Regions from separate parts of the Staphylococcus warneri genome, predicted to be linked through region 2. Evidence: riboswitches for the same ligand, from Rfam matches in the RefSeq annotation. Region 2 holds a riboswitch; the other holds the start of a gene.

The links. Region 2 has a riboswitch for lysine ahead of EL082_RS05430 (amino acid permease). Riboswitches for the same ligand answer to the same signal wherever they lie in the genome.
Region 1: it holds a riboswitch for lysine, as region 2 does, so the genes downstream of both, EL082_RS06740 (aspartate kinase) here and EL082_RS05430 (amino acid permease) in region 2, are expected to answer to the same signal.

The regions. Positions count from the first base shown of each region.
Region 1 is NZ_LR134269.1:1,371,902-1,388,653, forward strand. It holds gene EL082_RS06665 (ATP-binding protein) at 1-683, shown strand, start outside; gene EL082_RS06670 (vWA domain-containing protein) at 697-2,586, shown strand; gene brnQ3 (branched-chain amino acid-like transporter carrier protein BrnQ3) at 2,713-4,056, shown strand; gene EL082_RS06680 (toxic anion resistance protein) at 4,097-5,239, opposite strand; gene EL082_RS06685 (5-bromo-4-chloroindolyl phosphate hydrolysis family protein) at 5,255-5,881, opposite strand; gene EL082_RS06690 (acylphosphatase) at 5,909-6,178, opposite strand; gene msaA (regulatory protein MsaA) at 6,336-6,644, shown strand; gene cspA (cold shock protein CspA) at 6,831-7,031, shown strand; gene lysA (diaminopimelate decarboxylase) at 7,317-8,582, opposite strand; gene EL082_RS06710 (alanine racemase) at 8,585-9,661, opposite strand; gene EL082_RS06715 (amidohydrolase) at 9,665-10,816, opposite strand; gene dapD (2,3,4,5-tetrahydropyridine-2,6-dicarboxylate N-acetyltransferase) at 10,999-11,718, opposite strand; gene dapB (4-hydroxy-tetrahydrodipicolinate reductase) at 11,742-12,464, opposite strand; gene dapA (4-hydroxy-tetrahydrodipicolinate synthase) at 12,464-13,348, opposite strand; gene EL082_RS06735 (aspartate-semialdehyde dehydrogenase) at 13,350-14,339, opposite strand; gene EL082_RS06740 (aspartate kinase) at 14,398-15,603, opposite strand; lysine riboswitch at 15,685-15,861, opposite strand; gene EL082_RS06745 (ABC-F family ATP-binding cassette domain-containing protein) at 16,121-16,752, opposite strand, start outside.
Region 2 is NZ_LR134269.1:1,090,607-1,107,358, forward strand. It holds gene icd (NADP-dependent isocitrate dehydrogenase) at 1-406, shown strand, start outside; gene EL082_RS05380 (response regulator transcription factor) at 668-1,378, shown strand; gene pnpS (two-component system histidine kinase PnpS) at 1,378-3,072, shown strand; gene polA (DNA polymerase I) at 3,226-5,856, shown strand; gene mutM (bifunctional DNA-formamidopyrimidine glycosylase/DNA-(apurinic or apyrimidinic site) lyase) at 5,871-6,743, shown strand; gene coaE (dephospho-CoA kinase) at 6,759-7,361, shown strand; gene gap (type I glyceraldehyde-3-phosphate dehydrogenase) at 7,621-8,646, shown strand; gene nrdR (transcriptional regulator NrdR) at 8,932-9,402, shown strand; gene EL082_RS05415 (replicative helicase loading/DNA remodeling protein DnaB) at 9,403-10,785, shown strand; gene dnaI (primosomal protein DnaI) at 10,786-11,706, shown strand; gene thrS (threonine--tRNA ligase) at 12,074-14,011, shown strand; lysine riboswitch at 14,062-14,235, shown strand; gene EL082_RS05430 (amino acid permease) at 14,433-15,929, shown strand; ribosomal protein L20 leader region at 15,991-16,114, shown strand; gene infC (translation initiation factor IF-3) at 16,142-16,669, shown strand; gene rpmI (50S ribosomal protein L35) at 16,700-16,752, shown strand, end outside.

The DNA.
Region 1 (16,752 bases), 280 kb from region 2:
AAACTAAACTCGCAGAAACATTAAGTGAAGTTGTAAATACACCAATGTATCAAGTTAACTGTTCAGTTGATTTAGATGCAGAAAGTCTATTAGGATTTAAAACAATCAAAACGAATGAACAAGGGCATCAAGAAATCGTTTTTATTGATGGACCTGTTATTAAAGCCATGAAAGAAGGACATATCTTATATATTGATGAAATCAATATGGCTAAGCCGGAAACATTACCTATCTTAAATGGTGTGTTAGATTACCGTCGACGTATAACTAATCCCTTTACAGGTGAAGTTATTCAAGCAAAGCCTGGCTTTAACGTGATTGCCGCTATCAATGAAGGCTATGTAGGTACGCTACCTATGAACGAGGCACTTAAAAACCGATTTGTTGTGATACAAGTGGATTATATCGATGGAGATATTTTAAGTCACGTTATTAAAGAACAAAGTCGTTTACAAGATGATGCAACTATCCAAAAAATCATTAAATTCAACGAAGATTTACGTACAATGACCAAACAAGGTCAAATTTCTGAAGAAGCAGCAAGTATACGTGCACTGATTGATTTAAGTGACTTAGCAACTGTAATGCCTATCGAACGTGCGATTAAACGTACAATTATAGATAAACTTGAGGATGAACGAGAACAACAAGCCATCATAAATGCAATTGAACTTAACTTTTAGAGAGGGATAAATCATGAGCGACCGTTTCATTAAATTTAACGACGAACAGTTAGATGCTAAACAAGTGATGATGTTACAAGACTTAGCTCGTTTACTTTTAAAAAACGAGCAAACACAAGTTAAAATTCAAAAATTCCCTTTTTACAATCCATTTAGTAATACTCTTATTACAAGTTGGTTTTGGTCCCACCGTCCAAAAGAAGTTGAAGCTGCTGGCCTCAAAACAGATGTTATGTTAGCGGCCTATGGTTATCGAATGATGGATGTAGGTATCGTTAATGAGGTGTTACACAATAACGAGTTTAAACATCCTAAATTTTTCCAACAACTATTTAAATTATTAGAAGATATACGTATATTTAATGAAATTAAAATACAACGTCCAAGCACTACAAAGTATATAGATTTACGTTTAAATACCAGACTTACATTTACTGAATCACAAATTAATGTTTATAAAACGAAAACACTATACACAGATTTATTATTTTTATATTTAGAACATGCTTTTATTAATCAAAACTTCTATGATGTTCCATCCATACATCCAAAATTTGATGACGTCTTAGTCAATATGTATCAATATTTGCCTAACTTCTTTCAAAATCAAAATTCTGAAGACAATATGTTTTTAGCTGAACGTATATTATATCAAGTAGATGATTTATTAAAAGAAGATATGTTAAATGAATATTATTATATCTCCAAAAATCTATATAAAGACATTCAACAAGACCTGTTTGAAGACTTAAAGCGAACAGATGCTGCTAATACAGATGGTAAAGATCAGTCACAAGAGGAAAATGATGCTGTGACAGCCGAAGCAGAAACCAAAGCTGCTGATAGTTCTTCTGAAGGTGGCGCTTATCTCGAAATGGAACTACATGAGGGTGAAAACAGTGAAGTAATGGCTGACAATGATACAGCTAGAGAAGGGGACTCATCTGATGACATGACCGATATGATGACTAAAAAAGGTAAGGTGTCTCAAAACACGCTTGATCGCGAAGAAGGAGGCTTTATTGGTCAAAATAGTGCTTTCGCATTAGATGGCATTAATCAAAATGTTGATATTAAATGGAAAGTCCCTGACATTTTACCTGAATACATCCAGGCTTATGAAGATGTTAAAAATGATGTGCAATTTGAAATTAAAGATTTAATCCAAATTATTAAAAAGACAATCGAACGTGAACATCAAGATGAAAGACATAATCTAACTAAAGGCAGATTACAGAAAAATTTAATTAATTGGTTTATAGATGATCAATATAAATTGTTCTATAAAAAACAAGATTTAAGCCAATCATTTGATGCAACATTCACATTATTAATCGATGCTTCAGCTAGTATGCATGATAAAATGGACGAAACGATTAAAGGTGTCGTACTCTTCCACGAGACGTTAAAAGAATTAAACGTAAAACATGAAATATTGGCCTTTAACGAAGATGCCTTTGATTCAGATGATACGAAGCAACCTAATATTATAGATGAAATCATTCATTACGACTATTCAACATTGAAGAAAGATGGCCCTCGAATAATGGCCCTCGAACCACAAGACGATAACCGTGATGGGGTTGCCATTCGAATCGCGAGCGATAGATTAATTCGTCGCAGTCATCATCAACGATTTCTCATTGTCTTTTCTGATGGAGAGCCTTCTGCATATAATTATAGTCAAGATGGCATCATAGATACGTACGAAGCTGTTGAAAATGCGCGTAAATTTGGTATTGAAGTCTTCAATGTATTCTTGAGTCAGGATCCAATTACTGAAGATATAGAGCAGACGATTCATAATATTTATGGTCAATATTCAATATTTGTTGAAGGTGTTGAACATTTACCAAGTTTACTATCACCATTATTGAAAAAACTATTGCTTAAATCTTTTTAAAAATATGTCTATTTGATAAATTTAAATTAACTAAGTTTTTAAATTTTCTGAAATTATATAGACTTATGAATTATATCTATGCTAGAATGTTTAATGTTGCATATTTAAGGACAAAGGAGCAGCATTATGAACAAGAATACATGGATTGTAGGGTTCACACTTTTTGCTATGTTCTTTGGTGCAGGTAATTTAATCTTCCCAACGAACTTAGGTTTAGATAGTGGACACTTTTTCTGGCCTGCGATTCTCGCATTTGCACTAACTGGTATTGGACTGCCATTACTTGGTGTTGTCGTTGGTGCACTTGATAAACAAGGTTATATTGGGGCATTTAATAAAATATCACCAGTTTTTTCGATAATATTTTTAATAGTGATTTATTTAACTATTGGACCTTTATTTGCTATACCTCGTACAGCATCAACATCATTTGAAATGACTGTCACACCGATAGCGCATACCAATGGCAATCTGGCTTTATTTATATTTACACTTATATACTTTATTATCGTATTATATTTATGCATTAACCCAAATAAAATGGTCGATCGTATCGGCTCCTTACTTACGCCACTATTACTGATCACTATTTTAGCAATGATTGTTAAAGGGTTTATTGATTTTAGTGACCATTCATCAAGTCATGGTAATACAGAACTTTTCAACAGTAATATAGGTAGTTTTTCTCAAGGATTTACACAAGGTTACTTAACAATGGATGCGATTGCTGCGATTGCATTTTCAATGATTGTAGTGAATGCGATTAAAGCAACAGGTGTCAATCATGCTGATAAGATATTTAAGCAAACCTTAATGGCAGGTTTAATCGCAGCTGTCGCATTAATCTTTATCTATATTTCGTTAGGATTTATCGGAAATCATATTGATATTTCTGATGCAAAGTTAAAATCACTTGCTGCTAAAGACCAAAACGTAGGTACATTTTTATTAACGACAATGGCATCTACTGGTTTCGGAACTTTCGGTAAGTATTTATTAGGTATTATAGTAGCTTTAGCTTGTCTAACAACAGCATGTGGTTTAATAGTTGCTGTAAGTGAGTATTTCCATAGAATCATACCTAAAATTTCATATAAAGCATTTGTAATTTTCTTTACTATTATTAGTTTTATCATTGCAAATCAAGGTCTGAATGCTGTCATTACAATGTCGCAACCTGTGCTTAGCGTCATCTATCCTGTGGCAATCACAGTAGTGTTACTCATCTTGATAGCTAGATTCATTCCAACAAAACCTATTACACAGCAAATCACTGTTATTGTAGTTGCAATTGTATCTATCTTGAGTGTGATTCATACACAAGGATGGTTAAAATTGAGCTTTATGGACCATCTATGGCTTAAAGATTATTCATTAGAATGGTTCCCAATTGCTGTAATGACTACTATTATTGCATATATTATTAGTATTTTTATCAAACAACAACCTATCGTTTATCAAAAAGAATAGATATTAAAAAAGCTTCCCTAAAATTAAATAGGGAAGCTTTTTAAGGTTCTTTTCGCATTGATAATAAATGTTGTTTCAAATCATTTTCAAGACCTGACAATTCTTTTTCTGCAGCTTGTCGTTTTTGACGACCTTCATGTTGAATTTGTAATGTTTGTTCAATAGTATCAATAATATCACTTTGTGTTTGTTTCAATGTTTCAATATCGACAACACCGCGTTCGTTCTCAGTTGCCGTTTCAATCGCATTTTGTTTCAACATCGATGCGTTTTGAGTTAATAAATCATTCGTTGTATCAGTGACTGCACGTTGCGCTGAAACTGCATTCCGTTGACGCATCAATGTCAGTGCAATAGCCATTTGATTTTTCCATAATGGAATACTTGTTAGTATTGAGCTCTGAATTTTTTCAGCTAATGCCTGATTTACATTTTGAATCATTCGTATTTGTGGTGCAGTTTGAATGGCAATTTGTCTTGAAAGTTGTAAATCATAGATTCTTTTTTCTAAGCGATCCACAAATTGCTCCATATCTGCGACTGCTTGAATATCCATCTGATTGCCTGATGTTTCAGCTTTCTTTTGTAACTCTGGAATAGTATGTTGTTGAATATCTAGCTTTTTTCGTTGTGCTGCTGCAATATAAAGCGTCACATCATCAAAATATCGCTTATTTTGATCATACAAGCCATCTAATAAATCTATATCCTTCGTTAAGTTACCTTTATGCTTTTCCAATTGAATGGTGATTCGATCAATCTGTGAACTCACTGATTGCATTCTAGAGAAAATCTCATTAATTGAAGATTTCGTTCTTCTAAAAAGACGTTTTAGTCTAGATTGTTTACTAGGGTCTAAGTCATTAGGGTTCACAGATTTTAATTTACTCATCAATTGGTTTAATGAATCACCAACAGGACCCATATCTTTTGACTGTACATCGTCCAACATTTGATGTGAAAACTGCGACATATTTTGTTGTAAGTTTGTACCAAAAGATAATAGACCATCGTGATCAAGTGGCTTAATTTGTTCACTAATCTCATTAATCCTTTTTTGATCAGCTTCAGTAAATTGATGTTCAAAATCTTCTACAATCGTATTAGGTTGCTCAGATTGATGATTGATATATTGATCAAGAGGGTGTGATGGGGTACGTTCTTGTTCATTTGCCATGTCCATTTACGCTCCTTATCTTTATAATTTTTTTCGACGCTGTTGTTCTATTTTATTTAATTCCATTTCAACATCTAATCGTTCATAATCGTCTTCATTCAGTTGTTTTAAATCCGCTACTAATGTTCGTTTTACTTCATCTAATGTAATTCTTGTTTGTTCTAATTTCTGCTTTTCTTCGGGAGACTTTCTAGGCATTTTAGTTAATCTCGTATATGAATCTACTAAATTCAAGGCATTATCAATATGCGAATAAAAGAATCCTTCTACTTTAAAAAACATACCTGGACGTTGTCTCACACTCATATAAATCGAGCGAGAGATTCTATAGATATCGTTGACCTGTCTGAAATCTTTAATAGAACGAATATTGATAAATGATTTTAAAATCAAACGTATTTTGGATTGTGCTTGGTTTAATTGACTTCTAACATATCTATATTCTCTTCTAGTTAAACCTATTTCATTTAGATATTTACGCGAAGTCAAACGTTGAGTAGGGAAGTACGATAAGACAAATCCACCCAAACCAATGACCCCGTCAACGATAAATGACAGATCAAATCCAAAGATACTAACCATCCAAGCAATTATCGCTACCGGTATACCTACCATCGCCCCCAAAACTCTTGAAATATTATATCTCAACTGCCATCTTCCTTTTTTTGTATTTATTTAAATTGTTTTGAATTCAGTTAATGTTTCGTCTATATCTAAATCTTCTACTTGATAGTTAGTTACATGTGAGGCAGGAGAAGCACCTGCAATAACGCTATTGATAAATGCTTCTAAATTTTCTTTTTCTCCTTGAGCATATATATCAACATAGTCTTCAACATTTTGCACTGTACCTACAACGTGATGTTGATTGCCTAATCTTTGAGTGTAAAATCTAAAACCGACACCTTGTACTGTGCCAAATACTTGTATATGTTTACGTTCCATTATTATCACCTCATATCACTATTATAAGGATAAAGACGTAAAAAAACTAATAATTGCTATATCGTCTATCAGTCAAAAGTATGAGTCTTCTAACTTGATTTTGATATACAACCAGTTAAAATTATCAGTATAGAATTTTAAGAAGAAGGGGATACATATGTGGACGGTTGCAAAAATTAGAGCTGACTATGAAGGTTGGTGGTTGTTTGAAGATTGGCCAGAAAAGATTGTGAAACAATCTGAGTTTTCTACATATGAAGACATGTTAGATGCTTACTGTAAATTAATCAAAGATTGCAACGATTATTACGATAACTGTGTGATGGGAAAATATAACATGTACGCATTTTACAATAATTGTGATTTGAATTTTTGTGAAGATTGTGATGAGGATTTGCAAATATTTTATAGTTTTATTGTTTTAAAAAATAATGAAGTTTATTATAATCTTCCAAAAATAGTTTAAATGATAATTTCCTATAATTGTATTGCAATTTTGCATTATATAAATTATAATATCAAGTAAGCAATAGTTTTATTCCATATTGCAAAAAATATTTGCTATTATCGTTATGAGTAATTAGGTCATGTATTTTTTGTAATATGCGAATAACGCATATTGAATGAATTTTAGTCTTGGAGGTTTCAGATTATGAAACAAGGTACAGTTAAATGGTTTAACGCTGAAAAAGGATTCGGCTTCATCGAAGTTGAAGGAGAAAACGACGTATTCGTACATTTCTCAGCAATTAACCAAGATGGTTACAAATCATTAGAAGAAGGTCAATCAGTTGAATTTGAAGTAGTTGAAGGCGACCGCGGACCACAAGCTGCGAACGTTGTAAAACTATAATAAATAGATTGTAATTAATTGACTTTATTAACTAACACCTTACCAAGATGTAAGGTGTTTTTTTGTTGTTCATTCAATATGCTTTGTGAATATAAGGGATACTTATTTGATCGTCATAAAAAACGTTACTTTCACTTTCTGGTGTTAAGTAACGTTTTTTATGTTTAACTTCTCGAAAATCATTTAGCCATCATATCTCTCAATATCTAGAAAAAGGCTATAGCAACTAGTTTCAACAAACTAATTGTTATAGCCTTATGAAATGCCGATTAAAGTTAACTATAATTATTTAGTATCATTAATAATGAGTTGTCTTAATGATTGACGTTTAATCACTTCACGTGCTTTTCCATCTTTAATAAAGAATACTGATGGTTTTTGCATTTGATTATAATTAGATGCCATAGAATAATGATATGCACCTGTTGATAATATCGCTAAATAGTCGCCACGTTGTACAGAACTTGGTAATTTTGCATTCTTAATGATAATATCACCAGATTCACATAATTTACCCGCAATAGTTACTGTATCATCCGCTTCTTCGTGTCGATTTACTAATAAAGCTTGATACTTAGCATCATATAGTGCTGTTCTAATATGATCACTCATACCACCATCGATAGATACGTATTTATTAATTTCCGGTATCTCTTTAATCGTACCTACTTCGTACAATGTGATTCCAGCTTCGCCAACAATAGAACGACCTGGTTCAATACCTATTTCAGGTGTTTCCATATTTAACTGATTCGCTTCATTTTTGATTGCATCAGTGATTTCAGCAATGCCGCTTTCAATAGGGAAGCTAACATCTCCCTCAACATATTTAATGCCAAAGCCACCACCAAGATTAAGTAAATCAACTTGAATTTGTTGATCATTTAACCAATTCATAACTATTTTTGCAGTTTCAATAAATGCTTCTGTACCTTCAATTTGAGATCCAATATGAATATGTACACCTTTTAAGTTAAGATGTTTAGCTTGTTTGATTTTATCAACTGCTTCATTGGCTAAGCCATAACGTATCGACAATCCAAATTTACTATCCTCTTGTCCAGTTTGGATAAATTCATGTGTATGTGCTTCTACACCTGGATTAACTCTTAATACTACTTGTACCGTTTCACTAGCATATCGATCGATTAAATCGATTTCTTCTAAAGAATCTATGACAAAATATCCGATATGATTGTCTAAGGCATATCTAATTTCATGCTTCGTTTTATTGTTACCATGGAAGTGTATACGACTTGGGTCAAAGCCAGCTTCTAATGCAGTATACAATTCTCCTTCAGATACAACATCGAGTTGTAAGTCTTCTTCTTGGACTAATTTAACCATTTGTATACATGTAAATGCTTTAGAGGCATATGAAATATTATATTTTAATCCACTTTGTTGAAATGCTTTATGATAACGACGCATTTGATTTCGAATTTGTTCTTCATTATAAACAATGGTTGGGGTACCAAAGCTTTGTGCAACTGTTTTAAGACTTGTACCTCCCATTGTTAATTCGCCGTATTCGTTATATTCTACTGTCATCTTTATCTATACTCCTTTATAAGAGAATCGTGATTCATAGCGCTCAGTTGTTCTGAATTTGCTCCCACACCCTTAAAGGTATATTCATCAATGCGCATACTTTCATTATATAATACAACTTGATCTTGTGCATGTACGTGTTCATCAACTTCTACAAACATATGGCTCATCATTAATGCTCGAATAGGGTAGCGCTTGCCATTAATTAGTGCTTCATGTTGCGCTCTTGTTCTTAATATACCGTCACCATAACCAACATCTACTACAGCAAGCTTAGTATTATCGTGTTGTGTTTCAAAAGCCCAACTATAGCCACAATAGTCACCATTTTGAACTTCTCTAATTTGAATGACGTTAGCCTTTACAGTCAATGCTTGTTGGATGGTTGATTCATCCAAATCACTATAGGGTCGTGAACCATATAAAGCGATACCCACTCTAGCATGTGTATGGTGGGGAAGAACGACTTGTCCTTCTCGATAATAACTTGCACTATTTTGAGAATGTATATAGTCGAATTGATACCCTTCATTTAATAATGTATGTAAAACATTCAACCATGCTGAACGTTCTTCATCATATTCAGGCACACCAAATTCATCAGCATAACCAAAATGTGTCCATAAGCCAGAAATAATCATGCGTTCAGAATTTTTATTCTGTTGATGATCTTGTAACACCTGTTGAATCTCTTCCAATGTTTTAAAACCAGAACGATGTAGTAAATTTTCAAACTCTAAGTGTACATGAATATCTCGTAAATCTGCTTTATGCTCATAATAATAATTTAAAGAAGGTAAGGTCATATGAATATGATAATCACGAACCGTATCAAAATCATATACCGCATTCATTAGAAATACAGTTGCGTCTGGTGCTAATTCACGCACTCGAACTGCTTCTTTAAGTGACGTCGTACTAAATGTATTGATACCTGCACGTAAAAATTGTTTAACCGCAAATTCTAAACCATAGTGGTAGGCGTTATTTTTAACAACAGCCATAATGGGTTGTTGATTTTTCACTTTCTTAGCATTGCTATAAAATGCTTCTGTATCGACTGACCAAATTGCTGTCAATGCTTACACCTCTTTATAATTTAATAATAATTGTTCATAATAATTAGCTACATCTATTAATACCTTTTCATCAAAATTCAGATGAGACGTATGTAATCCTGTCACATAACCTTTTTCTTTATTTCGAGTGCCAACGAATACAAAATAAGCAGGTGCTAATAATTGACCATAAAAACTAAAGTCTTCGCCGAATAAGAAAGGTGTAGGTTTGTCGATGACTTCTAGATTAGCATTGTTAAGTGCTTGTTCAACAGGTTCACGTAATTTCGGACTATTCATTGTAGGTGGATAGCCTTCCTCAAATTTCACTTCACATGTCACATTAAATAACAAAGAGACACTTTCAGCAATTTTTTGCATTTGATTTTTTACAATAGTTAAATCATCGACGTCATATGTACGGATTGTTCCTTCTAAATAGCCATTACTTGGTACTGTATTGATAGCTTCACCAGCTTCAAAATGACCCATATGTACAATATTTCGTTTTAATCCATTCAAATGAAATTGTTGTATTTGTCCCACTTGTGTTAAGACATGTTGTAATGCTTCTCCACATGAATGACCTTGTTCTTTATCAGCAACATGACTAGATAGTCCTGTTAAATAGAATCGGTACTCTGTCGCACTTGCAGTAATTTCTTCGTCTCTAATGACAACTGTGCCTTCGTCAGAAAAAGGATTAACGTGAATTCCAAATACAGCTTCAATAGGGTAATTTTCAAAAGCTTTGGCTTTTATAAGACGATGCGCGCCACCACCTGTTTCTTCTGCAGGTTGAAATATAAATACAATATTGTGAGGAAGCGTACCTTTATCTGCCATTGCTTTACATCGTTTTACAAATAGCATCAATGCCGTCGTATGCCCATCATGACCACATGCATGCATCACGTTATCATTTTGACTACGAAAATCTACATCATTTTCTTCAAAAATAGGTAATGCATCTATATCTGCTCTATAAGCGATAGTATGCTGACTATTACCTTCAAGATATGCAATTGCACCTGTTTCCAATGGACGTTCAAATGGAACATCTAATTCTGTTAAGAAATCCCTGATGTACTGTGTAGTTTCATATTCATGTAAACTTAATTCAGGATGTTGATGTAAATGTCGACGGTGTGTTGTTACAAATTCTAATTCATTCATCATTATCATTCCTTTCATTGTAATAATCCCAAAATATACTTTTAAGTATCATGATAATAAAAAGTCGAAACAATGAGGAGGGGCGATGTAATCATTTGAACGTTAGAGCGTTAAGCATACTCACGTTCAAGTTCAAAACATAGGCCACTCCTTTGTTTCAACTGACTTGTAATTATTATAAATTAATCATTTAATTTGCGTAATGCTGATACAATTTCACGTTTAGAATCTTCTACTTCATATGTTTGTTTGATCACTTTAGCAGGTGTTCCAGCAACAACTGCGCCTGCAGGTACATCTTGTGTCACAATAGCGCCAGCTGCCACAATTGCACCTTCGCCAACTCGAACACCTTCTAAAATAACTGCATTGGCGCCAATTAACACATTATCTTCAATGACAACAGGTGACGCACTAGGTGGCTCGATGACACCAGCTAATACTGATCCAGCACCAACATGTACATTTTTACCAGTCGTAGCACGACCGCCTAAAGTCGCATTCATATCTACCATCGTTCCTTCGCCAACAACTGCGCCAATATTAATTGTTGCACCCATCATTACAACTGCGCCATCTTCGATGATAGCTTGTTCACGAATGAAAGCACCTGGTTCGATACGTGCATTCGTATTTGTTAAATCTTTTAAAGGAATTGCTGAGTTGCGTCGGTCCATTTCAATTTCTACATCTTCAAATTTATTTTGATATGTCTCATAAAATGGTTTCCAGTCATCTGCTTCACAAAAGATAACTTTAGAATGTTCTGATCCAAACACTTTGAATGATTCAGGGAAGTTGACCCCATCAAATGTACCATTGACATAAACTTTTAAAGGTGTTGATTTTTTTGCATCACTAATATATTGAATAATTTCTTGTGCTGATAAATGTTGTACCATAATTTTGCTCCTTTAGTTATATTTTATAAATTATCAAACGTATAAAAACCGTTTTCCTTGTTGATTAACTTTTCAGCTGCACCAATTGCACCATTCGCGAAGATATCTTTAGATTGTGCTTTATGTGAAATCGTAATTGTTTCATCTGTGCCAGCAAATAATACATCATGTTCACCAACAATCGTACCACCACGAACGGTATGAATACCAATTTCATCAGGTGAACGCTTCTCAGTTTTATCATGACGATCATAAACTGGCGTTGTTTTATCACGTAAACCTTCTATAACATCATATAACTTCACTAATGTACCACTAGGTGCATCCACTTTCTTATTATGATGTGCTTCTGTCAGTTCAATATCAAAATCTTGTAGTAGGGGAACTGCCGCTTCTAAAATCTTAGTAAGCGCATGTACACCATAACTCATATTCGCACTGAAAAATACTGGCATCTTTTTACCTAATGATTCTAATTTTTGAGTGATTTTCTCTTTTTCACCAGTAGTCGCAACGACTAATGGCAATTCAAATGATTCATCTAATAGGGGTAATAATAAATTAGGATTAGAAAAATCAATTGCTACATCTGCTTCTTTAGCATCGGCTATATGATGATATTGTTGGTAGGGTGTTGACTCACTATGAGTCGGTTCAATAACACCGACAATTTCATGGCCTTTTTCTTCAGCTAATCTTGCAACACGCTGGTTCATAGCGCCATAGCCAATTAATAAGATTTTCATTATTTTTCACCTGCTTTAAATGTTTCGTAAGCTTGCTCTAATGTTTGACGATCATTTTCCTCAAGTGGTACAAGAGGTAAACGTAATTCATAGCTTCCAAATCCTTCATAAGCAGTTAATGTTTTAATTGGAATAGGATTAACATCAACTGATAACGCGTCTAATAAACGGCCAATCGGTTCAAATGCTTTTGCCATTGTGTCCCCATCTTGTTTAGCATCATATAAGTGTTGAAATTCTTTTGGAATGACGTTAGCAATTACTGAAATCACGCCATTGCCACCACGTTTATAAAAATCAACAACATTATCGTCATTACCACTATAAATGGCAAATTCATCTTGATTTACACGTTTTTTAACCTCTTCAAAATAATCAAAATCATTTGTCGCATCTTTAAGCGCTACAATGTATTTATTTTGACTTAACGTTTCAACTGTTTCTGGTTCAATCGTCATATTCGTACGTGAAGGTACATTATATAAGACCACAGGTAATTCAACTGCATTCGCAATTGTTTCGAAGTGTTGAACTAAACCACGTTGATTTGTTTTATTGTAATAAGGTGTGATAAGCATCACTGCATCTGCACCAAGTTGACGTGCGCGTACAGACGCTTGAATAGATTTTTCAGTATTGTTTGTACCTGTACCTGCAATCACAGGTACCTGTTTGTTAACTAAATTAACAACTGTTTCTAAAACATGTTCTTTCTCTTCATCGTTTAGCGTAGGGCTTTCAGCTGTAGTTCCATTTACAATAATCGCTTGTGCATTATTTTCTAATAAGAATGTAACGTGTCGTCTTAATGCATCATAATCTACTTCATTATTTACAAATGGCGTTGTTAATGCTACGCCTACACCTTCAAACATGTGTGTCATATTAAAGAACTCCTTTCAATTTTAAAACTTGTTCTAAAACTTGAACGGCATTCAATGCTGCACCTTTAAGTAGGTTATCTGATGTACACCATACGTGGAATGTATTATCTAAAGTGTCATCACGGCGAATACGACCAACAAACACATCGTCTTTACCTGTTGAGTGAATTGCTAAAGGATATTCATTTTTAGCTGGATTATCAACAAGAACAACACGATCATCCTTATCAAATAATTCTTGAATTGCCTCAACAGTCGTATCTTGATTTAAAGTAACATCCATTTCAACACTATGACTATCTTGAACTGGTACACGTACACAAGTTGCAGTCACTTTTAAATCTTTATCATTTAAAATTTTACGCGTTTCATCTATCATTTTTTGTTCTTCTTTTGTATAACCATTTTCAAGGAATACATCAATATGTGGTAATACGTTATTATAAATTGGATGAGGGTAGGCTTCAGGTGCTTTACCATTTGCACCTTCAGATAAATCTCTCTTACCCTTAACACCAGATCCTGAAACCGCTTGATATGTCGTATAAGCTACTCTTGATAAACCAAAAGCATCTTGTAATACTTTTAATGGTACGACAGACTGAATTGTAGAACAATTTGGATTAGCAATGATTCCTCTTGTAAAGTGTGGTTCGTTTACTTCAGGTACAACTAAATCAACATCTTCAGTCATACGCCATTGACTAGAATTATCAATGACAATAGCGCCCGCTTGTTCAAATAGTGGGGCGAAATGTTCACTTGTACCGCCACCAGCACTCATAAGTACATAATCAAAGTGTTCACTTGCTGCTTCATCTGTTAGTTCTTGTACTGTATATGTTTTCCCTTTAAATTCGATCTTTTGACCAGCTGAACGAGCTGAAGAAAATAGAACCAATTCATTGAAAGGGATTTCTTTACGGTCTAAAGTTTCTAACATTTTTGTTCCAACTAATCCTGTTGCACCAACTACTGCTAATTTTGTCATGTCTAAGTCACTCCGTTTTAAATATTATTAATATTGTGAAAAATTAAGTTAAAATCAATTATATATCAAATGCACCGTACAATTCTTCGACGGCTTTTTCACCATTTTCAGCATCAATGACATAAGAAATACTGATTTCAGAAGTGGTTGTTTGGTAAAAAGGTATCTTCGCATTGATTAAAGTAATAAATGCCTTAGATGCTACGCCTGACATATCTCTCATACCGGATCCGATTAATGAAATTTTGACATATGCTTCATTAATTTTATAATCCAAAGCTTCAAAATCAACGGCTAATTGTTCTAAAATAGCTGAGATTTGATGTGCATCTGTATCTTTAATACTGAAGGATAGTTGTAGTCCTTCGTGGTTGACAATTTGTGAAATCATATCCACATTAACTGAACCCATTTCTAGCTCTGTGAATAGTTGTGTTAATAATTGATTATCTGGTAGGGGATAGGTGATCGTTACATGCATCATGTGTTGATCTAATGCAACCCCAGTAACTGCTTTTTTCTCTAATAAATCACTTCTAGACATAATCCATGTTCCTTTCACATTTGATAACGTTCTTCCTAAATATAATGGTATATCATAATTTTTAGCCAACTCTACGCTACGTGTCTCAAGTACGCCAGCACCTAATGCGCTCATTTCCATCATTTCCTCATATGATACATACTCTAAACGTTTGGCATAACTCAGTACTCTTGGGTCTGTAGCATATACACCATCAACATCTGTGTAGATTTCACAAGGAATCTGATTACTCGTCGCTAAAGCTACTGCTGTTGTATCTGAACCACCACGTCCTAGTGTGGTTAATTCATGATCCTCATTGATGCCTTGGAATCCAGCTATAACAAGTACATCGTGGGTATCAAAAGCTGTTTCAAAGGTTGATGGGTCAATTTCAGCAATTTTACTTTTTAAATGATGACCAATGGTTTTGATACCTGCTTGATATCCTGTCATTGCTTTAGCGCTAATACCAATATCATTAAGTACCATTGATAAATATGAAACGGTTTGTTGCTCACCTGTAGTTAACAGTAGGGCGAGTTCTTGCTCTTTTGGTGTTGATGTTAAAGTGGACACATTCTCCATTAATTGATCCGTGGTTTTGCCCATTGCACTAACTACCACAATGAGTTGTTCACCTTGTTCAACACGATTTTTTAGCATACCTGCTATATTTTTAATTTTAGTAAAATCACTGACGGAAGAACCGCCAAATTTCAAAACACTTCTATTCAATATTTGTCCTCCTCAGTTAGTAGGGAGACACATCCATTCAATAAAAAAGAACAAGTCTGGAATGCGACTTGTTCTACATTTATGTACAAGTGATGCACTCCATTATTATGAAATAATGACAAACTCTTAGCTCTTAACCAAAAAGTCCAACAAATGATACCTGCTATTATCATTCGTTTCGGCATTGCCCCCTTTCAATATTAGCTGTTAGCAGACAGTTGCCTAATATTTACTCATGTTTAATGCGCCTCATCAAAATCTTATTCAATTGATATGTTTTTATTATACATATACCACATGTGACTGTAAACCGATAATTGCGATTTTTTGAAATAAACAGAAAATTTCAAAGTGATACTTAGCATTTTAATGGTTAGTATCTCTCGTGCACTCGGATGGTAAGACGAGTGTAGTCATTAATATAAATAACTAATGTAGTAGGGGAACGTTCATTATATCTGTATATAAAAAGCGTATAAATACATCATCAAAATGTATTCATACGCTCAATCGAAGTCATCTATTTTAATACTCCTGTTTCTTTTAAGTATTCTTCATATGGAATTTCTTTAGAAACAGCACCAGATTGATTTAAATCAATCACACGGTTAGCAATTGTATTGATAAATTCAAAGTCATATGATGTAAAGATCAATGAACCTTTAAATGATTTCAAACCATCATTGACTGCGGTGATACTTTCTAAGTCTAAGTGGTTGGTTGGCTCATCTAGTAGTAACACGTTAGCACTTGATAGCATCATTTTACTTAACATACAGCGAACTTTTTCGCCACCTGATAACACGCTTGCTTTTTTCTTAACTTCTTCGCCACTAAACAACATACGTCCTAAGAAGCCGCGTAAGAATGTTTCAGTTTGCTCATCTTCTGGCGCATATTGACGTAACCAGTCCACAAGATTCATATCCACACCATCAAAGAATTCAGAATTATCTTTAGGGAAGTAACTTAATGAAGTTGTTACACCCCATTTATAAGATCCTTCATCTGGTTCCATTTCACCAGCTAAGATTTTAAGTAATGTTGTTTTTGCAATCTCACTATCACCAATTAAAATGGCTTTATCATTAGGATTCATTGTAAATGAAATGTTATCTAATACTTTTTCGCCATCAATAGTTTTAGAAAGGT
Region 2 (16,752 bases):
CTTACAACAAATCTTAACTCGTCCATCTGAACATGAAATTGTTGCTACAATGAATTTAAATGGTGACTATATTTCAGATGCGTTAGCTGCCCAAGTTGGAGGAATTGGTATTGCACCAGGTGCAAATATCAACTACGAAACAGGTCATGCTATCTTTGAAGCTACTCACGGAACAGCGCCTAAATATGCTGGTTTAAACAAAGTAAATCCATCTTCTGAACTATTAAGTTCAGTATTAATGTTAGAACATTTAGGATGGCAAGAAGCTGCTGATAAAATTACAGACTCTATTGAAGCAACAATTGCTTCTAAAATTGTTACTTATGACTTCGCTCGTCTAATGGATGGTGCGACTGAAGTATCAACTTCTGAGTTTGCTGACGAATTAATCAAAAACTTAAAATAATAGATGTTATTAAAGTAAACGGATTGGGAAACCAATCCGTTTTTTTATTAAGTTTTTGTAAATTCCTAGTGTTTTAATATCATTTTTTATAAAAAAATGATAGTTTAATTAATGAAATGACAATATTAATCCAATGTTACCTTAATATAAGTAGCATATTAAATGGATTGTTAAGTTTATGTAAATTTGATGTGTAGGTATGTTATTTGTATTTAAACATCAGTTATAATAAACATGTAATTTAAATGGGGGAGGCACATCATGTCACAAAAAGTATTAGTCGTTGACGATGAACAATCGATCGTTACGTTACTTAAATATAATTTAGAAACAGCTGGATACATAGTAGAAGTAGCCTATGACGGTGAAGAAGCACTACAAAAGGTTGAATCGTCTCAACCAGATTTAATTGTATTAGACGTCATGTTACCGAAAAAAGATGGTATTGAAGTTTGTAAAACAATTAGATCTGATAAAAATTTAGTACCTATTCTTATGCTAACTGCTAAAGATGATGAATTTGATAGAGTATTAGGTTTGGAACTGGGTGCTGATGACTATATGACTAAACCTTTCTCACCTAGAGAAGTCGTGGCAAGAGTTAAAGCAATATTAAGACGTTCACAATTTGTAAATGAAGTCGAGCATAATGAGACGGATGATGAGGATATTATTATTGATTCAATTCGCATTCGTCCTGAATTTTTCGAAGTATATAAAGATGATGAGTTATTAGAACTCACACCAAAGGAATTTGAATTATTACTTTATCTTATTGAACGACAAGGTCGTGTCATTACAAGAGAACATATGTTGAATTCTGTATGGAATTATGAGTTCGCTGGTGATTCTCGTATCGTTGATGTCCATATTAGTCATTTGAGAGACAAATTAGAAGAAAACCCTAAACAACCTAAATTGATTAAAACTGTAAGAGGATTAGGCTATAAATTGGAGCGTCCTAAAAGTTAATGTTGAAATTTCACCATCGTCTTTTAATATTAATTAGTACCATTACGATTATTAGTTTTATAGGTTTAGGTGCTATTGTCCACAACATGATTTATCAAACATTAACTCAAAATCAAACTAAAGAACTCGAAAAAGAAGCACGTAACTATGTTAGTTTATATAATGATAATAAAAAAAGTGAAATTAAAAATATTGCAAATAATCAAGAAAATATCATCGTTATCAAAAAAAATGATAAAGTGATATTTACGACAAATAAAAAAGAAAAAATAGATAAACGCATAGATAACGAAGCTAATCCTTCACAGTTAATTCATAAAAATACAAAACTTGGTTTGAAGTATACTTTCAAAAGTCAAATTGATGATAAAACTGTTTACATAAGTGGTATTAATGATGAAATATTAGACCTGCAAAAAGAAATGTGGAAGTATCTATCAATTGTAGGTGTGATTGTATTAATCACAGTTTATCTAGCTAGTAGAAGTATCAACCGTACATATATTCGACCTATAAATGAAGTGACATATGCTACGTCATTACTAGCAGATGGTTATTATCATGTTCGTGTACCTGAAAGTAATGTCAAAGAGACTAAGGCTTTGTTTGTAACAACCAATGAGCTTGCTAGACGTCTACAAAAATTAAATAACAGACAAAAAATTCAATCTAATAGATTGAAAACGACATTGGAAAATATACCTAGTTCAGTGCTAATGATTGATAAGCATGGTGAAATTGTCGTGGCAAACTCGGCATACTATGAAGTATTTAGTCCGGATCAAAGTGTGGAAAATAAAAGTTATATTGGTTTTATAAATGATAAAATCGAAAAATTAATCATGGAAAGTTTTAGAACTGAGAAAGTGATTTATGAACAGATTGAAGTAGATATTAATAATGTTCACACAAAATATTTTGATGTATCATGTGTACCAATTCTTTCTAAATCAAAGAAAAAGCTACAAGGTATGGTTGTTGTATTACATGATATTACTAATTTGCAAAAGTTAGAAAATCTACGTCGAGAATTTGTAGCAAATGTATCTCATGAACTTAAAACACCAATTACTTCAATTAAAGGATTCGCTGAAACGTTAATTGAAGGTGCGAAAAATGATGAAGATTCGCTTAATATGTTCTTGAATATCATCTTGAAAGAATCAAACAGAATTGAATCACTTGTGATGGATTTACTAGATTTATCCCATATTGAACAACAAAATGAAATTACAACGAGTTATATGAATTTATCAGAATTAGCTTATACAACGATAGATAATTTACAAAATCAAGCTCAGAATAAAAATATAACAATTGAATCTAATATTGAACAGGACGTTATTTTCAAAGCAAATGAAAATAAAATTGCTCAAGTTATTACGAATTTATTGTCAAATGCTATCAATTATTCAACCAATGATAATAAAGTCATAGTAAGTGTGTATCGTGAAGGTAAAAAAGTAAACTTAGAAATTCAAGACTTCGGTATAGGGATTAGTGCTGAGGAACAGAAACATATTTTCGAAAGATTTTATCGAGTTGATAAAGCACGAAGTAGAGATTCTGGAGGTACTGGGTTAGGATTATCAATCACTAAGCACATTGTTGAAGCACATAATGGAAGAATTAGTGTAGTTAGTCGCTTAAATGAAGGTTCGACCTTTAAAGTGACGTTTATTGATGAAGATTAAAAATATTAAGAACCACACCCTATTGATTGAATTCATATAGGTATGTGGTTCTTATTTTAGTTATATGAATTGTGAGGCAATGGTACTTTATGTTTAATGACCATACATTGTTTATGCTAAAATATATTTAAATATGTGCTGGAGGTTTATAACGTGAATAAATTAGTATTAATTGATGGTAATAGTTTAAGTTTTAGAGCATTCTATGCTTTGCCATTACTTTCAAATAAGGCAGGCATACATACAAATGCAGTATATGGCTTTGCGATGTTACTAGAAAAAATTCTTAAAGAAGAACAACCTAATCACTTTTTAGTGGCGTTTGATGCAGGTAAAACAACTTTCAGACATTCTAAATATAGTGAATATAAAGGTGGCAGACAAAAGACACCACCTGAATTAAGTGAACAATTTCCATATATTCGTCAATTATTAGATGCATATCACATAAAAAGATATGAATTAGAGAATTATGAAGCAGATGATATAATTGGTACTTTGAGTAGAGAAGCGGACAAAGCTGGGTTTGAAACTATCATTATTACAGGTGATAGAGATTTAACGCAACTCGCTACGGATCATGTCACAATTTACTATACTAAAAAAGGTGTAACAGATGTTGATCATTATACACCTGAATTTATCGCAGAAAAATATAATGGATTAACACCAAATCAAATTATTGATATGAAAGGGTTAATGGGTGATACTTCTGATAATATACCAGGTGTAGCTGGCGTAGGTGAAAAAACAGCGATTAAATTACTAAATCAATTCAATACTGTAGAAGGTGTCTATGACAATATAGAAAGTGTTTCAGGTAAAAAGCTTAAAGAAAAGCTTGAAAATAGTAAAGATGATGCTTTAATGAGTAAAGATTTAGCTACTATTAATGTTGAAAGTCCAATCGAAGTTAAATTAGAAGATACTAAAATGGATGAGCACTTAGATGAAACTGAAAAAATTGAGCTCTTTAAAAAATTAGAGTTTAATCAGATATTAGCAGAAATAGATTCAGTAGAGGCAACACAAGAACAAAAAGATAAAACTTTTGAAGTTGAGTCGAATTTTGATCACATTAATTTTTCAGATTTAGATGAGGCAACCATTCATTTTGAACTAGAAGATAGTAATTATTTAAAAGACAATATATTAAAATTTGGACTTTATACTGGGGAACATCATGTTGTAATTAATGCAGATGAGATTAAGCAATTTTCAGATTTAGTCAATTGGTTAGAAAACCCCAATACAGCCAAAACTGTTTATGATGCTAAGAAAACTTATGTTGTTTCACATAGACTAGATATCGATATTCAAAACATCCAGTTTGATGTGATGTTGTCTAGTTATATCATCGATCCATCAAGAACGATTGACGATGTGAATTCAGTTGTTTCTTTATATGGACAACATTATGTGCAAGATAACGTGACTATTTATGGTAAGGGTAAAAAGCATCATGTACCAGAAGATGAGATCTTAAATAAGCATGTTGCATCAATAATTGAAGCGGTAAGTGAATCAAAAGCTGAAATGCAAAAACAGTTGAAAGAATATAACCAAGAATCATTATTAGCAGATTTAGAACTACCGTTAGCTGAAATATTAAGTGAGATGGAAGAGATTGGAATCTTTACTGATGTTAAAGATTTACAACAAATGGAGAAAGAGATACAAGAAAAGCTAGATGTTTTAATTAAAAATATTCACGAAGCTGCCGGTGAAGAATTTAACATCAATTCTCCAAAACAACTTGGCGTAGTGTTGTTTGAAACACTAGAATTACCTGTGATTAAAAAAACAAAAACGGGCTATTCTACTGCTGTCGATGTATTGGAACAGTTACAAGGCCAACACCCAATTATTGATTATATTCTAGAATATCGCCAATTATCAAAATTACAATCTACTTATGTAGAAGGATTACAAAAAGTGATTAGTGATGATCATCGTATTCACACACGTTTTAACCAAACATTAGCGCAAACTGGTCGCTTATCAAGTGTTGATCCAAATTTACAAAATATACCTATTCGTCTAGAAGAAGGTAGGAAAATTAGAAAAGCATTTAAGCCTACATCATCTGATAGTGTTATATTAAGTGCCGATTATTCTCAAATTGAATTACGGGTTTTAGCTCATATTACTCAAGATGAAAGTATGAAAGAAGCATTTATTAATGGGCATGACATTCATACTGCTACTGCAATGAAGGTTTTCGATGTGGAAGCGGATGAAGTTGATAGTTTAATGCGTAGACAAGCGAAAGCAGTTAACTTTGGAATTGTGTATGGCATTAGTGATTATGGGTTAAGCCAAAGTTTAGGAATTACACGTAAAAAGGCGAAAGCATTTATTGATGATTATTTAGATAGTTTTCCAGGAGTCAAACAGTATATGTCAGATATTGTGAAAGATGCTAAAGCACAAGGTTTTGTAGAAACATTATTACATCGTCGTAGATATATTCCAGATATTACTAGTCGTAATTTTAATTTAAGAAGTTTTGCAGAAAGAACGGCAATGAATACGCCAATTCAAGGTAGTGCGGCAGATATTATCAAATTAGCTATGGTGCAATTCAATAAGGAAGTACAACATACTGATTATCACGCGAAACTATTATTACAAGTTCACGATGAATTAATCTTTGAAGTTCCAAAAGATGAAGTAGCATCGTTTAGTAAGTTTGTAGAAGAAATTATGGAGTCTGCATTAAAATTAGATGTGCCACTAAAAGTTGACTCAAGTTACGGTGCGACGTGGTATGATGCAAAATAAAGGAAGGTTTGAATATGCCGGAATTACCAGAAGTAGAACATGTTAAAAGAGGAATTGAACCATTTGCCGTAAATACTACTATTAATAAAATAACTTTTTCTGAAAATGTAAAAAAAGGTAAAGAAGATGGACGAGAGACGATTATCAAAGGAATGACACTCGAAAGTTTTCGACGCTTAACAGAAGGCTATACAATTAACCAAATAGAGCGAAGAAGTAAATATATTGTATTTTATATTAATCGTGATGCAGAGCAACGTATTTTAATTAGTCATTTAGGTATGGCAGGTGGTTTCTTCGTTGTTAATCATTTAGAAGAGATTAATGTGCCTAATTATCGTAAACATTGGCAAGTTATTTTTGAATTAGATAATGGAAAAAAATTAATCTATTCAGATATTCGTCGCTTTGGGGAAATTAGAAATGTGAGTAGTTTTGATTCATATCCTTCATTTTTGAGCATAGCTCCGGAACCCTTTGACGAAGAAGCACTGCAACATTTTTTAGATTGTACGAATAAAAAGAATTATTCTAAAAAACCGATTAAACAAGTGATTTTAGATCATAAAGTTATATCTGGCTGTGGAAACATTTATGCATGTGAAGCGCTATTTAGAGCAGGTATTTTACCTAATAGACTAACACAAGAATTATCAAATCAAGAAAAAGAAATGGTGTTTTATCATGTTCGATCTGTATTAAATGAGGGTATTAAATACGGAGGAACTAGCATTTCCGATTATCGTCATGCTGATGGTAAAACAGGGGAAATGCAGTTACATCTGAATGTATATAAACAAAAATATTGCAAGGTATGTGGGCACTCAATTGAAACTCAAGTCATCGCATCTAGAAATAGTCACTATTGCCCGACTTGTCAGAAATAAAGGAAGCGTGAAAATATGTCAAAAGTAATAGGACTTACTGGTGGTATCGCATCAGGTAAATCAACTGTATCTGAATTGTTAACTGCATTTGGTTTTAAAGTAGTAGATGCTGATACAGCTGCAAGAGAAGCAGTTGCTAAAGGAACACCAGGTATAGAGAAAGTAAGAGAAGTTTTTGGCGATGAAGCTATTGATGAAAATGGTGAGATGGACAGAAAATATATGGGTGATTTAGTATTTAATTATCCAGGTGAACGTATTAAGTTAAATGAAATAGTCCATCCTATAGTTAGAGAAATAATGGAAGAAAAGAAGCAACAATTTTTAAAAGAAGGCCATAATGTTATTATGGATATTCCTCTTTTATATGAAAATGAATTGCAAGATACTGTTGATGAAGTATGGCTTGTTTACACATCAGAAAGTATTCAAATCGATCGTTTAATGGAAAGAAATGATTTAACTCAAGAGGAAGCAAAAGCAAGAGTATATAGCCAAATATCTATTGATAAGAAAAGTAGAATGGCAGATCATGTGATTGATAATCTTGGAGATAAACTAGAACTAAAGCAAAATTTAGAACGGTTGCTTAGTGAAAAAGGTTTTATCGAGAAATAATTCAAAAAGAGATTTTTATTAACCCTGAGACATTAATAAATGCCTTAGGGTTTTATTATGTGAATACTTACTTTAGAAATTTTCTGTTTTTTTAGTTTTGATAATCTTAAATTCATTGTTATTTAATAACTAATTCTTATTAAGTTTGATTAAAATTTGTATTTGTAAAGTTTTGGTAAACGCTTTCAAATGTAATTTATTATGTTATACTAATGCCATAAAGTATAACATATAAATTAATGGTCAAGGGGTGCTTTAAATGACAACGAATATAGCAATTAACGGTATGGGTAGAATAGGTAGAATGGTATTAAGAATTGCATTGAAAAATGAAAACTTAAGCGTAAAGGCAATTAATGCAAGTTACCCTCCAGAAACAATTGCACATCTTATCAATTATGATACAACTCATGGTAAGTACGATGAGAAGGTAGAAGCCATTGAAAATGGCATTCGTTATAAAAACCAAGATATCAAATTAGTTTCTGATAGAAATCCTGAAAACTTACCTTGGAAAGAACTTGATATAGATGTTGTCATCGAAGCAACTGGTAAATTCAATCATGGTGATAAAGCTATTGCACATATCAACGCAGGTGCAAAAAAAGTATTATTAACAGGTCCATCTAAAGGTGGCCATGTTCAAATGATTGTGAAAGGTGTCAATGATGATAAATTAGATGTTAATAAATTCGATATTTTCAGTAATGCATCATGTACAACTAACTGTATTGGCCCAGTTGCAAAAGTATTAAATGATGAATTTGGTATCGTGAACGGTCTGATGACTACAGTACACGCAATTACTAATGACCAAAAGAATATTGATAATCCGCATAAAGATTTGCGTAGAGCACGTTCATGTAATGAAAGTATTATTCCGACATCTACAGGCGCAGCTAAAGCATTAAAAGAAGTGCTACCTGAAGTAGAAGGTAAATTACATGGAATGGCATTAAGAGTACCAACTAAAAACGTTTCTCTTGTAGACTTAGTAGTAGATTTAGAACAAAATGTAACAGCTGATCAAATTAATGACGCTTTCAAAAATGCAAATTTAGATGGTGTATTGGATGTAGAAAGTGAACCACTTGTTTCAGTAGATTTTAATACAAATCCTAATTCTGCAGTAATTGATGCACAATCAACAATGGTTATGGGCGATAATAAAGTTAAAGTAATCGCTTGGTATGATAATGAATGGGGATATTCAAATAGAGTTGTTGAAGTAGCAGAGCAAATTGGTAAGTTGATAGAATCTCATAAAACAGTAGAAGCTGTGTAAAATTAATTTTTAAGAGACTGTCAGTCTAATCTTTAATATGAAGGTTAGATTGGCAGTTTTTTGTTCAAAATAAAATGTAGATGCCAAAGTTATCTAGAAATTAAATAGAAAAAAGTTGACTTTAACATCATTTTTGAAAATGTCACATTTTTTATTTAGGTTGTTATATTTAATGATATAAATTAGTTTACACTTTTAGACATATAATTTAAAAGGTGCTTTCTTTTGTAACGTGTGAATTTATAGTATAATTGAGCATAATCTAAATAGAAAAGGGTGACAATCATGAAATGCCCAAAATGTAATTCAACACATTCAAGAGTAGTAGATTCACGTCATGCAGAAGATGCGAACGCGATTCGTCGAAGAAGAGAATGTGAAAATTGTGGTACAAGGTTTACAACATTCGAACATATAGAAGTGAGTCCATTAATAGTAGTGAAAAAGGATGGAACTAGAGAACAATTTTTAAGAGAAAAAATCTTGAATGGATTAGTTAGATCATGTGAAAAACGTCCAGTGAGATATCAACAACTAGAGGATATAACTAATAAAGTGGAGTGGCAATTAAGAGATGAGGGGCATACTGAGATTTCATCTAGAGAAATTGGAGAACATGTAATGAACTTATTAATGCATGTAGATCAAGTTTCTTATGTTCGCTTTGCCTCTGTTTATAAAGAGTTTAAAGATATTGACCAACTGTTAGCTTCAATGCAAGGTATTCTGAATGATAATAAACGGAGTGATTTATAAATGGGGTTAAATTCCTTTGAATTAGGTTTAAGACCACAAGATAGTTTTGAAGTGATTCAAGATTTTTATTTAAATTCACAGCATCTTGAAATATTAAATCGACTGTTTACACCTTTAATTGGGCCTCAAGCAATTGGTTTATATCACTTTATGCATCAATTTTCAAATGATGTTGAGCAACCACTCACCCATTATGTCATTATGAATGAACTTAAAGAAAATTTAATCGACTTTAGAAATCAAATGGATTTATTAGAAGCCATTGGTTTGATGAAATCATTTGTAAAACATGATGAACAACAAACACATTTTATATATCAATTGATTCAACCTCCGTCACCATCTCAATTTTTCAATGATCCTATGTTATCTGTATTTTTATATAGTGAAGTTGATAAAAAAAGATATCAGGTTCTAAAGAAACATTTTGAACAAACTTTTAGAGATTTATCACAGTATCAGCAAACAACCAGAAAGTTTACAGATGTCTTTAAAGTACCCAATAGAATATTAGATATCGATACACAAAATATACCTAAAGCGAGTGAATATCAAGGATTGGATTTATCTAATGAATCTTTTGATTTTGATATGTTGAAACAGATGTTACATAACCATTTCATCTCAAATGAAATAGTGACAAAGGATGCTAAAAGTCTAATTGTTCAACTCGCAACTTTATATGGTTTAACGGCTGATGCGATGAAACATATTATATTGAATTCAATTACAAGTGCGCAGCAATTATCTTTTGAAGAGATGCGTAAACAGGCACGTTCTTATTATTTAATAGAACATGAAAATCAATTACCTAAGTTAGAATTGAATAAAAACATTAAACACAGTGACATTTCGACCCAAAATAATGAAATTCCTGATCCTGAAAATGACACGGAACAATGGCTTCAACTGTTAGAACAGACGAGTCCGATTGATATGTTAGCATCTTGGTCTGAATCAGAACCAACATTATCTCAAAAAAATATGATTGAAGAATTAATTCATAGAGAAAAAATGAACTTCGGTGTTATTAACATCTTATTACAATTTGTTATGCTTAAAGAAGATATGAAATTACCCAAATCTTATATTTTTGAAATTGCTTCAAATTGGAAAAAGAAAGGTATAACAACGGCTAAGCAAGCTTATGAATATGCCTTGAAAGTTAATCAACCTAAACCATCAAACGAGAATAAATCACAATCATATCAAGGCTATAATCGTAAAAGTAAATTGGTTTCTAGGGAGAAAACGCCTAAATGGTTAGAAGAAAGAGATAATCCAAACGCTACAGCACTTTCAAAAGATGAAAAAGACGATCAATTTGAAAAGGATAGACAAGCATTCTTAGAACAATTAAATAAAGATTGGGAGGAGGATTAGATGGAAAGCTTTAAGAATATTGTAGGTTCAAATAAAGATTTCGAAAAGAGAATTGCTAAAATACGTCAACAGGTTGTAAATGATCCTGATGTGAAGCAATTTTTAAATGAACACCAATCAGAACTAACCAATGCTATGATTGATGAAGACTTAAACGTCCTACAAGAATATAAAGACCAACAAAAGCACTATGATGGGCATAATTATAATGAGTGTCCTAACTTTGTTAAAGGTCATGTGCCAGAATTATATATTGAAAACGAACGCATTAAAATTCGCTATTTGCCATGTCCATGTAAAGTAAAATATGATGAAGAAAGACTTAATTCTCAATTGATTACATCACATCATATGCAGAGAGATACCTTAAATGCAAAAATTAAAGATATTTATACTACTGGACGAAATCGTTTGGATATTGCAATGCAAGTTAATGATATATGCAAAAAGTTAATTAATGGTGAAAATGTCAAAGGGCTTTATCTGTATGGACCTTTTGGTACTGGAAAGTCATTTATTTTAGGTGCTATAGCAAATCAACTTAAAGCTAAAAAAGTGCCATCTACAATAGTTTATCTTCCCGAATACATTCGTACACTAAAAGGTGGGTTTAAAGATGGTAGTTACGAAAGAAAACTACAAAGAATTAGAGAAGCCAACATATTAATGTTAGATGATATCGGTGCAGAAGAAGTAACGCCGTGGGTTAGAGATGAAGTTATTGGGCCTTTATTGCATTACAGAATGATTCATGAATTACCCACTTTCTTTACTTCAAATTTAAGTTATGATGAATTAGAACATCATTTATCAATGACACGTGAAGGCGCAGAAAAAACAAAAGCGGCTAGAATTATTGAACGCATTAAAACATTATCCACACCTTATTTCTTGAAAGGTGAAAACTTTAGAAACAATTGATATTTTCATAAAATGTTGTATAATAGAATCAAATCTAAATCGTTGAAACTGTTGAAGACATGATAATTTAATCACTGTTACACAGAAAGCCGTTGATTGATGAGAATACGGTTAATATATTAAATTATTACTACTTTAATGCATGGTATTTGTAATGAATACTCGGCTCAAGACCGTTATCTTATGTAGAGAAGTCGTTAAATAACTTATTTTTAAATGAGTAAGGTTTTAACGCTTAACTAGGGTGGTACCACGACAATCTCGTCCCTGATTCAGGGGCGGGATTTTTTTATTTTCTCTACACTTTTACATTGATTTTTATTCAATAAGTCAACGATATGATTTTTATAATTTAGGAGGTAATAGTATGGATCAAATTAATATTCAATTTCCAGATGGTAATTCAAAGGCATTTGATAAAGGCACTACTACTGAAGATATAGCGCAATCAATTAGTCCAGGGCTACGTAAAAAGGCAGTTGCAGGTAAATTTAATGGACAAATGGTAGATTTAACACGACCGTTAGAAGAAGATGGTGAAATTGAAATCGTTACACCAGGTAGTGATGAAGCATTAGAAGTATTGCGTCATTCAACTGCACATTTGATGGCTCAAGCATTAAAACGTTTATACGGGGATGTTAAATTTGGTGTAGGTCCTGTCATCGAAGGCGGTTTCTACTATGATTTTGATACTGAAGAAAAAATTTCATCAGATGACTTTGAAAAAATTGAAAAAACAATGAAAAAAATTGTTGATGAGAATCATAAAATCGAAAGAAAAGTAGTTACTAGGGATGAAGCTAAAGCATTCTTCAAAGATGATCCATACAAATTAGAATTAATTGATGCAATACCTGAAGATGAAAATGTGACATTATATTCTCAAGGGGAATTTACTGATTTATGTAGAGGGGTTCATGTACCATCTACGTCTAAAATAAAAGAATTTAAATTATTATCAACAGCTGGCGCGTACTGGCGTGGAGATAGTAATAATAAAATGCTACAACGTATTTACGGTACTGCGTTCTTTGATAAAAAAGATTTAAAAGCACATTTAGAAATGTTGGAAGAACGTAAGGAACGTGATCATCGTAAAATCGGTAAAGATTTAGAATTATTTGCTAATAGTCAACTTGTTGGTGCAGGTTTACCACTATGGTTACCTAATGGTGCTACAATTCGTCGTGAAATTGAACGTTATATTGTGGATAAAGAAGTAAGTATGGGATATGACCACGTATATACACCAGTTTTAGCAAATGTTGATTTATATAAAACTTCAGGACATTGGGATCACTATCAAGAGGATATGTTCCCCCCAATGAAATTAGATGAGACAGAGGAAATGGTATTACGTCCAATGAACTGTCCACACCATATGATGGTTTATAATAATAAACCACATTCTTATAGAGAATTACCTATTCGTATTGCCGAATTAGGTACTATGCACAGATACGAAGCTAGTGGGGCTGTATCAGGACTACAACGTGTAAGAGGTATGACTTTAAATGACTCACATATCTTTGTTAGACCAGATCAAATTAAAGAAGAATTCAAACGTGTAGTTAACATGATTCAAGATGTATATAAAGACTTTGGATTCGAAGACTACCGTTTCAGATTAAGTTATAGAGACCCAGAAGATAAAGAAAAGTATTTTGATGATGATGAAATGTGGAATAAGGCTGAGAACATGATTAAAGAAGCGGCTGATGAATTAGGATTATCATACGAAGAAGCTATTGGTGAAGCGGCATTTTATGGGCCTAAATTGGATGTTCAAGTTAAAACAGCTATGGGTAAAGAAGAAACATTATCTACAGCACAACTAGATTTCTTATTACCAGAACGTTTTGAACTGACATATATTGGTCAGGATGGAGAACACCATAGACCAGTAGTGATACACCGTGGAGTTGTATCTACAATGGAACGATTTGTTGCATTCTTAACTGAAGAAACTAAAGGTGCATTCCCAACTTGGTTAGCACCGAAACAAGTAGAAATTATTCCAGTTAATTTAGATTTACATTACGACTATGCAAAATCAATACAAGATGAATTGAAATCTCAAGGCGTACGTGTTGAAATCGATGACCGTAATGAAAAAATGGGTTATAAAATCCGTGAAGCTCAAATGCAAAAAATTCCATACCAAATCGTGGTAGGAGATAAAGAAGCAGAAAACAATGAAGTAAATGTTCGTAAGTATGGTTCACAAGACCAAGAGACATTAGAAAAAGATGAATTCATCTGGAATTTAGTAGACGAAATCCGTTTGAAAAAGCATAGATAAACTTGAAATTTAAGCGCAGTTCATGTATATTACAAGTTAGTTAAATAAAAAGTTGAGTTAGAGGTTGCAATATTAAAGAGTCGCTTGTCAGAAGTCTTATGGGACGTATGTTGAACAAGTTAAAGGTAATATTGCCGAAACAAGTGATAACCATAATTATGATTTGTTGGGACAGTTCTCGAAAGAAACTGTACTGTCACAGAATGTGATGAGCTACCTTATATAGATAAAAGCAAAGTGGTTGCATATCTTAAAGGTATGTAGCCACTTTTTTGTTTTAAATTTATAAATAAAAGTAACATGATTAAGTGAGGTATCGTGTAGTCATATAAATGAAGATATAGAACTTAACGTGTTGTTTCTTTAATAAATAATAAAACAAAATCATAACTGCCTCTAAATACAAAGAAAGGAATCTTCTATGAGTAAAAACAAAAGTCAAAACGAAGGTATACAAAGAGGTTTAAAAGACCGTCATATATCTATGATAGCCATTGGTGGTTGTATTGGTACAGGTCTATTTATGACTTCGGGTGGAGCCATTCACAGTGCTGGAGCATTAGGTGCTTTGATTGCATATGCGATTATTGGAGCAATGGTATTCTTCTTAATGACATCACTTGGCGAGATGGCCACATATTTACCAGTTTCAGGATCATTTAGTACTTACGCCACACGATTTGTAGATCCATCACTTGGATTTGCATTAGGATGGAATTATTGGTTTAACTGGGTTATTACTGTAGCTGCAGATGTAACAATTGCCGCGCAAGTCATACAATATTGGTCCCCAATGCAAAGTGTGCCTGCTTGGGTCTGGAGTTGTATATTTTTAGTAATTATCTTTGCACTTAACTCATTGTCAGTTCGAGTATATGGTGAGAGTGAATATTGGTTTGCACTAATAAAAGTTGTTACTGTCATCATATTTATTGTGATAGGTTTATTAACTATTGTAGGTATTATGGGCGGTAAATTCGTTGGTTTTGAAACGTTTACTAAAGGAAGCGGCCCAATCCTTGGTGGCAACTTAGGAGGGAGCTTACTTTCAATATTAGGGGTATTCCTAGTTGCTGGTTTCTCATTCCAAGGTACTGAATTGATAGGGATAACAGCAGGGGAATCTGAAAATCCTGAAAGAGCCGTTCCAAAAGCTATTAAACAAGTATTCTGGAGAATATTATTATTTTATATATTAGCTATATTCATCATTGGTATGTTAATACCTTATGATAGTAGTGCACTTATGGGTGGAGAAAATAGTATCTCTACATCACCATTTACATTAGTATTCAAGAATGCTGGACTTGCATTTGCAGCATCATTTATGAATGCAGTTATTTTAACATCAGTATTATCTGCAGGTAATTCAGGAATGTATGCATCTACTAGAATGCTATATTCAATGAGTAAAGATAAACTAGCGTTTAATTCATTTTCAAAAACGAATAAAAATGGTGTGCCGCACATATCATTAATTGTAACTGGAATTATTGTTGTAGTGATTTTTGCAGTACAACATTTTAGTGGTGATGCATATGAATATATCGTAGCTGCTAGTGGTATGACAGGATTCATTGCTTGGGTCGGTATAGCTGTAAGTCATTATAGATTTAGACGTGCATTTGATAAACAAAATTATGATAAATCTAAACTAAAATATACGGCTAAATTATTCCCATTTGGCCCGATATTTGCTGGATTTTTATGTATTATCGTAATATTAGGTCAAGATGTCGATTTTATTAAAACAGGAGACTTTGATTTAAATAGATTTATTATTACTTATATGGGTATTCCAGTATTCTTAGCATTCTTTATTTATCATAAAGTAAGATATAAAACAAAGAAAATCCCATTAGAACAGGTAGATTTACGTCAAGATGTGTCAATGGAAGAAGTAAGACATCACGATTAATAAAAAAAGTAGTTGACGAATACATTTATTGTTGATATGATTAATAACGTTGAATACGAAACGAACCAAGTAGAAGCTCCCGCTTCTCACCTGTAGCGACGCAACAAGCAGTTGGCAGGTTAATCATGTTACACAATTAATGTGTGAAGAAGAGCGGGTAGTGATACTCGCTCTTCTTTTTTGCTTGGGACAATTTCGTAAAATTCTGGGAGGTGTCAACCATAGCAAAAGATCAGACTCAAATTAATGAGAAAATTCGTGCAAAAGAACTTCGTTTAGTAGGTCAAGATGGTGAACAAATAGGTGTTAAATCAAAACAAGAAGCGTTAGAAATGGCTGAACGTGTTGATTTAGATTTAGTAATCGTAGCACCAAATGCTAAACCACCTGTTGCAAGAATTATGGATTACGGTAAATTCAAATTCGAACAACAGAAAAAAGAAAAAGAAATGAAGAAGAAACAAAAAACAATTAACGTTAAAGAAATTCGTTTAAGTCCAACAATTGAGGAACATGATTTCCAAACAAAATTGAAAAACGGACGTAAATTCCTTTCTAAAGGCGATAAATGTAAAGTTTCAATTCGTTTCAGAGGTCGTGCCATTACTCACAAAGAAATTGGTCAACGCCAGTTAGAAAAATTTGCTGAAGAATGTAAAGACCTTGCAACAATCGAACAAAAGCCTAAAATGGAAGGCCGTCAAATGTTCCTTATGTTATCACCAATTAATGAAAAATAATTAATAATAATTTCTAGGAGGAAATGAATCATGCCTAAAATGAAAACTCACCGTGGAGCAGCGAAACGTGTTAAAAGAACTGG